One region of the Paenibacillus cisolokensis genome, then DNA from elsewhere that is predicted to be linked to it. Evidence: riboswitches for the same ligand, from Rfam matches in the RefSeq annotation. Region 1 holds a riboswitch; the other holds the start of a gene.
The links. A riboswitch is a leader RNA that binds a small molecule or an ion and turns the genes downstream of it on or off. The one in region 1 is predicted to bind cyclic di-AMP.

Region 1 (4,914 bases):
ACAATCTTCGCTGCGGCAAAGCGACAGCGAATCGCACCGTAAACGCTTTGCCTTGTCCGCTTGTGCGATCGTGCAGACACCGTTATAATGAGTTTCAAATTTCATGCCAACAAAGACGATGAGGGAGAGAGTAGGCGGGCAACGGCTTTCGACAGGGACGGCATGCCGGAGATTGAGAGCATGACGCGAAAGGCCGCCGGCCGAAGTTCACTCCGGAGTCGGACCTTGAACGCGGAACGGTCGGGGAGTGCCGTTTTCCGCCATTAGAGGTCCCCGGCGCCATGCCGTTATCGATGAAGAGCGAGAAGCGTATTTTGGGCTTCTAATCAGGGTGGTACCGCGGCCTTTCGTCCCTGCCGGACGGAAGGCCTTTTTGTCGTGCTCGCGGTGCGGCGGGAAAGACGAAGCCCGATACGAATCGGAAGGGAGAGGAAAACGATGAGAAATTCGGAATTATCATCGCTATATCAAGAACTGGACGCTATCGATGAGGAATTGCTCGCACTGTTGTCGAGGCGGGCAAGCGTCGCGGTGAAGCTGGGAGAACTCCGGCAGGAGCGGGGCTTGCCGAAGTTCGATCCCGCCATGGAACAGGAGACGCTCGAGAAGCTGATTCCGCGCAATCCGGGCCCACTTGGACAGGCGGCGGTCCGCCGTCTGTTCCATCACATTTTCACGGCCAGCTTCGACCCGCAAGCTGCGGATAACCGGAAACGATTGCTCGTCAGCCGCCAGACGCAAGAAGCGGATACAATCATCCGCGTGCGCGGCGCCGCGATCGGCGGGGGAACATCCACGCTCGTTGCCGGGCCGTGCGCGGTAGAAAGTTACGAGCAGCTAAGAGAAACAGCCGCCGCCCTGAAGGAAGCGGGCGTCCGTATTATGCGGGGCGGCGCCTTCAAGCCGCGGACGTCGCCTTACGACTTTCAGGGGCTCGGCCTCGAAGGGCTAAAGCTGCTTCGCGAAGTCGCCGATGAATTCGGACTGGCCGCCATTAGCGAAATCGTCACGCCCCATGATATCGAAACGGCCGCCCGCTATGTCGATATCATCCAGATCGGAGCCCGCAACATGCAAAACTTCGAGCTGCTCAAGGCGGCCGGCGACGTCCGCACGCCTGTACTGCTGAAGCGGGGGCTGGCGGCGACGCTGGAGGAATTTTTGCTGGCGGCCGAATATATCGTCTCGCGGGGCAATACGCAGGTTATGCTGATCGAACGGGGCATTCGCACATACGAGAAATGGACGCGCAATACGCTCGATATTTCGGCGGTCCCGATTTTGAAGCAGGAAAGCCATCTGCCTGTGCTCGTCGACGTCACGCATTCGACCGGCCGCAAAGACATTATGCTGCCTTGCGCCAAGGCGGCGCTGGCGGCGGGGGCGGACGGCATTATGGTGGAGGTTCATCCGAATCCGCAGGCGGCGCTTTCCGACGCCGGCCAGCAATTCGATATTCCCGAATTTCGCCGTTTCCATGAACGGCTGCTTGCGTCCGGGCTATTCCGGGTTCCCCGTAACGGCATCGGTACGTTAAATCCGGCTTAAACAGATGAATACAACAAACAAGCGGCCCCCGGGCATACGCACCCGCGGACCGCTTGTACCGCATTTATCGTCTTGTACCGCATTTATCGTTACGAGAGCTTGACTCCGATCATTTTCGAATATTGCGCTTTCGTCGTTACCCGGCGCGCGGTAACATAGCGCTTGGCATAGTAGGAGCTGGACAACTTGGTAATCGTGACGCCCTTGCTGCTTGAAGAATGCGCGAATTTGCCGTTGCCCACGTAAACGCCGGCATGGGAAACGCCTTTGCCGCTTGTGTTGAAGAACACGAGATCTCCCACCCGGAGATCGCTCTTGTCTACTTTCGTGCCTACTTTCGCCTGCTCTCTGGACGTTCGGGGCAGCTTGATGTCGTACTGCTTGAAAATGTGCAAAATAAATCCCGAACAATCGAAGCCTTTCGTGGTCGTGCCGCCGTACAGATAAGGAGTGCCCACGACTTCATCGACGGCGCTCAGCAGTTTGGGCGCGCCGGCAGAAGCTGCGCCTGCACTGGAAGCAAACAAAATCACCGCACCTACAATCGACAATAAAACCTTTTTCAAAAACGAGTCTCCCTTCAATTGCCTACGAGGTTAGCTGTGGGTTCGGTTGAAGGTTCCCTGGAATCCGCAGCTGACTGTCAGCCGGATTCGTTCACCCCAAGCGGAAACGGCTCGCCCGGCATTGCCGGCGCCGCACCGTTTTCGCTTCATCATATCAACGCGGTAAACTATGCTTGTATGACGAAATGGGTCCCCCGTTTTTCGCTCGCGAAAATTCGGCATGCTGTTATATGTTTATAGATAAGCTATGTTACAAATTCGATTCGATTCGCCAAAAACCTCCTCTTGCAACATTAGAATCCTTTCATCTTTTCCTTTCAATCCTTCATCTTTCTCATCTAATCCTCCATATTTCTCATCTAATCCTCCATATTTCTCTTCCAATCCTTCAACTTTCTCTTCCTGCCCTTTCATCTTCCTTTCCAACCCGGATGCAAAAAAAGAAGACGCGCTTGACGGAATTAAATCCGTACCGCGCGCCTTCTTCCCGACGATCGGGATCTTCCCGCCGCTTATTCTTCGTTAAAGTAGACCGTTTTGCCGGTGCGGGCCGATTCGTAAATCGCCTCCAAAATTTCCGTTACGACAAGTGCCTGCTCGGGCTTCACAACCGGCTCCTTGTCGTTCAAAATCGCGTCAATCCACGTCGCGCATTCCAGATCGATGTCGCGTTGCGGGCCGCTTCCCTCATAGAATGCGACGCCGCCCGCCTTTAGGTCGATTTCTTTGACGAACAGCCGGCTGTTCTGCTCGCCGTTGATGCGCAGGCCGCCTTTCATGTCGGCTCCGCCTTCGGTACCGCACAGCGTACATTTCGCCTCGTCGACGTCCAGCGTATTGAGCGCCCAGCTCGATTCCAGCACGATCGTCGCGCCATTCGCCATTTTGATGAAGCCCATGGCCGAATCTTCGACGGTAAACTTGTCCGGATCCCAAGGCCCCCAGGCGTTGGCGGCGTTTTTCTTGCTGCCGAGCTTGTGGAAGACGGAGCCTGTCACCGACACCGGCTTGTAATTGTCCATCATCCACAGCGTCAAATCGAGCGCGTGCGTGCCGATATCGATAAGCGGACCGCCGCCCTGCTTCTCTTCATCGAGAAAAACGCCCCAGGTCGGGACGGCGCGGCGCCGGATCGCATGAGCGCGGGCGTAATAAATTTCGCCGAGCTCGCCCGAATCGCATACGCTCTTCAAATACTGGCTGTCGGAGCGGAACCGGTTGTTGTAGCCGATCGTCAGCTTCTTGCCGGTGCGGCGCGCCGCCTCGACCATCGCGCGGCCTTCCGCAGCCGTCTTGGCCATCGGCTTCTCGCACATGACATGCTTGCCCGACTCCAGGGCGTCGATCGTAATATAGGAGTGCGAGTCGTTGGGCGTGCATACGTGGACGACATCGATGCTTTCGTCCTTCAGAAGCTCCTTGTAGTCCGTATACGTTTTGGCGCCCTCGGCGCCGTATTTGGCCGCCGCCTCCAGCGCGCGCTCCTCGACGATATCACAAAACGCGACCATTTCCACATGCTTGTTCTTGCTCAGAGCCGGCATATGCTTGCCGTTGGCAATGCCCCCGCAGCCGACAATGGCAACTTTCAGCAATCGAGACATCAACATTCCTCCCTGCTCAACATGAATTTATGTATGGATGAAAAAACAACCATCACCAATGGTAGCATATGCCTGCCGCGAGCGCATTACAAGAATACGAATGAGATACTATAAATTTGCGACATCGTGTACCTCCCCTGCCGCGCCGCACCGCTACACACACGCCGGGTCACACCATGCACCCTGCCGCGCCGCACCGTTACACACACGCCGGGCCACACCGTGTACCCTGACGCGCCGCACCGCTACACACACGCCGGGTCACACCGTGTACCCTGACGCGCCTAGCCGCCGCACATCGCCGTGCTGCGCCATACCTCGCATGTTGCCATGTCACGCCGCACTACACCTCTGCCGCGCCCCGCACACCGAGCCCAACCACGCACCTTTGCCGCGCCCAGCCGTGCTGCGCACTCCCGCTACATCACGCGACCCCGCGACGTTCTGCGTCTCGCCTCTGCATTCGCGGTACGCCGTTCCACGCATATTGCCATGCCACGCCGCACTACGCCTCGTCCCCTTGCCCACATCACCCTCGCTACATCTCACCTCCCGCCCCGCGTATACCCATCGCATCGCCCTCGCTACATCTCACCTCCCGCCCTGCGTATACCCACCGCATCGCCCCCGCGCACGCTCTGCCTCGTCTCGTCCTATCGCGCCGCACCACACCGCCACACCTGCCGCACCACGCACGCTAGGTCTAACCACACACCTCTGCCGCATCACTCCGTTCTGAGACAGGCCGGGCAGAGCGGCTGGTGAAGTATGTGGTCGCGTTATCATGGACAGATGTTCCGAAGCGCTAAAGAATCCGAATGTCGTAACCATCGACGCTTAACCGGTACTTTGAACCTTCGCCAACGACACTTGCTTTAAATTCTGCGAAAATACAGTTTTTTGGGAACTTTTGGCGCGAAAAAGCTCAAATTGCTGCAATTGTGCAGTTTTTGGAACGGTCCGACAGGCATTTCGGGCTATGGACATCCAAATTCCTGCAGATTTGCAGGAATTTGGACCGTTTGCATCTGTCAGAGCGTAAAATCCTGCACTTTTGCAGGAATCGCAGCACTCTCGTCACGTTCAACGGGAACCTTGAACACGGCTGGCCGTTTTCAAGCATCAACTTCAAGCATAAAACAAAACGCCCCCGCGCATGGCGGGGACGATTCGGATGTGTAGCAATAACGCAGCAT
Region 2 (4,914 bases), on a different contig from region 1:
AATTATTTCTTGAATCATGCAACTTTTCGACTCCCTTATACGTCGTCATTAATGAGAGGACACATTCGGACATACATGCAAAAAGAAGAGGCTGCGCCTCTTCTTATCATGGCATATTTGCTGTACGATTACGATATGAATAAATCACGATGGTGCGATCAGTTTGAAGACGGTTTGTTCGGACCGAGCACATAGACGGTATAGCCGTGCTTGCGCCCGAATTTGGTGGCGTACGATTCGCTGTCGAAATAAACGTCGATTTTGTTTCCTTTAATCGCGCCGCCCGTATCTTCCGCGCGTCTGAGGCCGATCCCTTCGATGTATACCCACCAGCCCAGCGGAATGACATTCGGATCGACCGCAATCGTGCGGCCTTCCTGAACGCGCGTGCCGGAAGCGGTAATGCCGTATTCCGGATGGTTTTCGCTTTTGCCGGTAGATTCGACGCCGGCGGAGTAAGCGGTAAGCGTTACATTCTTCAGCGTTTTCTTAGGTTTGAACGTCAATCCGGCCTTCGATACGGCCGCCGTGCCGACCGATCCGGTATTACTGAGCAATGTGACTTTCGGCTCCGGGTTTTTCGTGCCGATTGCGACGACTTGGCTCACGCTCGGCTTCTGCACCGTTTTGGTCACGAGACGGTGCGACACGAGCATGCCGTTTTGGAATATTTTTTCGTATTTCCGGACGACGACTCCGTTCTTGCCGGTACGAACGACCTTCTGCTTCCCTTTCTCCAGGGTAGGGTCTTCTTTCCTGACGACCTGGTACGGAATTTCTTGCTCCTGCTTGGTTATATGTTTATCGATTCGAACGACGTGCACCTTCATGTTCGATTGCAGCTCGGTATCGAGAGAAGGGAACACTTTATCCTGCTCGCGAACTTCTATATTCATCTCCTGGATCAGAGACCCGACCGTTTTTTCAGTCGTAAATATGGTCGATTCCTTGCTGCCGTTCTTCAGTTTGACGGGAATGGCTTTTTCGATTTCAATCCGGTCGCCGTCTTTCACCGCTCCGTTGAGCGGCATGGACACCTTATCGTACGGTCCGATCGTGATGGACTGCTCCTCCAGCAGCTCCTGCAATACCCACTGCTTCGTCTTTACAACGGATTCCTGTCCATCCAGAACGACAGATACGCTTCGATTGGCCGATCCGTATAACAATACCAACAACATGAAAGCCATAGCGATTGAAATAATGACGCTGAGAAGAATCAAACGCAAGTTTTCATGCTTCCATCGCATTGCGAAAGACATGCTGGATGATCGTTTACCATGGGTGTTTTTCGAAAATACGCCCACTTCTTCGGTCCTCCTTCATAGCCCCGCCGCCTAAGTACATGCATGATACCTTGACGTGACTATTGTGTTGTCGCGTGACCAGGCACGCATTCCAGTCCTCCTCTCGTCACCTCCATGATTAACCCTATGTCGACGGTTTACACATTATTCAAAAAGAAAAAGAAGCCGTCGACAGAGGATCTGTTTCGTGGCTTCCCGGGTGCTGCCGTTAATCATGGAATGTGGATGCACGAGATTGATCTCTCTTGGAACGCTTGCGAGGTTAGCTGTCGGGTTCGGGCAAGAGAGTCGCCCTATCAACGGCGCCTTCATCCGCGGACTTCGGGCCGTTCAATTCACCCCAAAATAGTTTGGTACGCGATGACAATCGATGCCGATCGTCCCGCTGTTGGTTCCCCCGCTCTTCCTGCCGGAAGATTAAGCGAAAACAATATTTGTGAACTGGAAATCCAATACAACGCTTAAGCTCTGTGATAGATGATACTCTGTAGTCCACCACATTGTAAAGATGCGATTAAACACGATATTCATGATTTTTCAGGAAAAACATCGGAAATATCGGCGAATTCATCAAACAAATTCAGTTTTTTCGCCCTCTATCTGCTTTGATCTCTTTATCTGTTCGTTTTTCGTTCAAGCCGAAAACAGCGATTGGCATTTTCCATCGTAATTTTCATAATTTCTTCCACACTTTTTCCTGTTATTACCGCCGCCGCCTCGGCTACGTATTTCACATAAGCCGACTCGTTTCGCTTCCCTCGGAAAGGTTCGGGCGCCAGATATGGGGCATCGGTTTCAATCAATAACCGGTCAAGCGGCACCTTGGCCAGCACCTCTTTGGGCACTCTCGCGTTTTTGAACGTGACAGGCCCTCCGAAGGAAATATAAAAGCCCATGTCGAGGCATCGTTTGGCCGTTTCCCAGCTGCCGGAGAAGCAGTGCATGATGCCTCCCACTTCGCTTGCTTTCTCTTCCTGCAAAATGTTCACGACATCTTCATGCGCGTCCCGGTTATGAATGATGATCGGCTTGCCGATCCGGCGGGCAAGCGCAATCTGTTCGCGGAATACGCGATGCTGCACTTCTTTCGGCGATGTGTCCCAATGATAATCAAGCCCGATTTCGCCGACGGCCACCACCTTCGGATGCGCGCACAGTTCTTCGATCCACTGCAAATCATCAGGTTTCATGTCGATGCTGTCGACCGGATGCCAGCCGACGGCGGCATAAATAAAATCATATCGTTCCGCAAGCGCGATGGTGGTCGGAATGGTCTCCCGGTTAAAACCGATATTGACCAACCGTTCTACGCCGGCTTCTCTTGCCCGTTTAATGACATCTTCCCGATCCCCGTCGAAACGAGGGGAGTCCAAATGCGTATGGGTGTCGAACAATCCAGTCATGATGCGTTCAAATCTCCTTTTCGTTCGTCAATGAAAACCATTTTTTGATTTCAGGCGACAAGCGGTCGGCCGCTTCCCGCAGCAAATCTTCGGGATAATACAGGTGATAGCGGCCGCGCTGAATGCCCGTTATCGAATGGATGATGTCGGATTGCGACGATATTTCCGACAATTTTCCATGCTTGTCCACCAGCAGTATCGGCGGTTTGTCCCTTTTGCCGCCCGTATCCCCCGGACCCGGCCGGTATACGTCATACGGCAAATCGGACGGGTAATCGACCTCCAGATGATACTCGGGTTCAAGCCCCGCCGCTAAGAATTGCCGTTTCATTTCCGCCAGCATCGTTTCATTCGCTTCGTCAACAGTTATATATTTGTACAACTTGCGATTCAAAAACCGGCGGCACAAATCGGACAACAGCCAGTCCCGTTCGGCGGTCCACTCACTGAACGCCGTCTGGACGAGCGCTTCGTCCAAACGCAAATAGTCTTCGACGGTAAGTGTACCATTAATCAGCTTGAGCAGCGAACGGTTCATCCAGCCAAATCGGTACCCACCCCCATAAAGCTCTTTGGCTCTGCGAAAAATTTGTCTAAGAATAATTTCCGAGCTGCGGGTTACCGGGTGAAAATAAACTTGCCAGTACATTTGATACCGGCTCATCAAATAATCTTCCACGGCATGCATGCCGCTGTCCTTCACTACGATCCGGTCGCGGTAAGGGCGCAGAACGCGCAATATGCGATCCAGGTCGAAAGTCCCATAATTGACGCCGGTATAATACGCGTCCCGGAGCAAGTAGTCCATTCTGTCCGCATCCATTTGACTGGACACGAGGCTGACTACAATCGGGTGATGATAGGTTTTCCGAATTACGGAAGCGACCCGTTCCGGGAAATCGGCCGACACTTCTGACAGGACCCGGTGAATTTCGGTGTCGTCAAGCAAAATGCGGCAAGTCCACTCTTCGTGATCCATGTCGAACACTTGCTCGATGGAATGGGAGAACGGGCCGTGCCCGACATCATGCAGCAGAGCGGCACAAAGCGCGACGAGCTTCTCGCCGGTCGGCCAATCCGGGTAGCCGTTGCGCTCGAATTGCGATATGATTCTGCGCGTAATTTCATATACGCCGAGCGAATGCGAGAACCGGCTGTGCTCCGCGCCGTGGAATGTCAGATATGAAGTTCCGAGCTGCCGGATACGCCGAAGACGTTGGAATTCCCTGGTATTAATTAAATTCCAGATAAGCGAATCCTGTACATAAATGTACTTGTGAACCGGGTCTTTAAATACTTTTTCTTCTGCCAGAGCATGCTGCATGGGTTAACACCCCTTCCCGCGTTTTTCGACATTATTTGTCGACTTATACTGTCGAATTATGTCGTTTATGAAAGTATTTTTGTCGAGAATTTCTGTATTTTACTCTTCATTTCCCATTCCAAAAGTCTTGAAAATCCCGTTATTTCAAGGAAAAAACCATGTTGACTATTTTGGGAATGGTTGGTATTATAGTGTTTAGAAAAAAGTAAAACTATGTCGAAAACTGACGAATTAGTGGAGAGGGGACACGATAGAATGATGAAATCAACAGGAATTGTCCGCAAAGTCGACGAGCTCGGACGCGTCGTCATCCCGATCGAACTGCGTCGTACGCTTGGCATCGGCGAAAAGGACGCCCTTGAAATTTACGTAGACGGCGAACGCATTATGCTGAAGAAATATGAGCCCGCATGCATATTCTGCGGCAATGCTGAAAATGTAACCTATTTCAAAGGAAAAATAGTCTGCAATATTTGCTTGTCGGAAATGCCTTCTCCTGTGACAAAATAAGAATTATAGGTTATAATACAAGTAATTGCACTTGTTAATTCTAACCTTTTTATACTCCTTAACGCCTTCCTGCGCTAGAACCCGGCCAGGAAGGTCTTTTTTTTGCCGCCGTGCGGACGCCGAACGGCGCGACCGGCGGCGGTTTCCGCCCTAACGCTTCATTACGGCGTTATAGACGTCGCGCCTCGACATGCCGCGATCGGCGGCCGTCCGCTTGATCGCTTCCTTCCGGTCCCCCGTCTCATGCTCATAGCGGGCAACGTGATCGGCCAGGCTGAGCCCGTCCCACCACATTTCTTTCGCCACCCCTTCGATACCGCCGTTCGCCGCAAGATCGATAACGAGACAATACTCTCCCATAGGCGGATGC

Region 2: another riboswitch for cyclic di-AMP. It lies ahead of ABEV74_RS14035 (resuscitation-promoting factor); the one in region 1 lies ahead of ABEV74_RS21855 (C40 family peptidase).

The regions. Positions count from the first base shown of each region.
Region 1 is NZ_JBCNFP010000159.1:5,713-10,626, forward strand. It holds gene ABEV74_RS21850 (bifunctional 3-deoxy-7-phosphoheptulonate synthase/chorismate mutase) at 439-1,548, shown strand; gene ABEV74_RS21855 (C40 family peptidase) at 1,638-2,114, opposite strand; cyclic di-AMP (ydaO/yuaA leader) riboswitch at 2,118-2,345, opposite strand; gene ABEV74_RS21860 (hypothetical protein) at 2,349-2,528, opposite strand; gene ABEV74_RS21865 (Gfo/Idh/MocA family protein) at 2,627-3,718, opposite strand.
Region 2 is NZ_JBCNFP010000079.1:21,426-26,339, forward strand. It holds gene rnmV (ribonuclease M5) at 1-18, opposite strand, end outside; gene ABEV74_RS14035 (resuscitation-promoting factor) at 159-1,307, opposite strand; cyclic di-AMP (ydaO/yuaA leader) riboswitch at 1,543-1,741, opposite strand; gene ABEV74_RS14040 (TatD family hydrolase) at 1,922-2,710, opposite strand; gene ABEV74_RS14045 (HD domain-containing protein) at 2,718-4,034, opposite strand; gene ABEV74_RS14050 (AbrB/MazE/SpoVT family DNA-binding domain-containing protein) at 4,290-4,544, shown strand; gene rsmI (16S rRNA (cytidine(1402)-2'-O)-methyltransferase) at 4,695-4,914, opposite strand, start outside.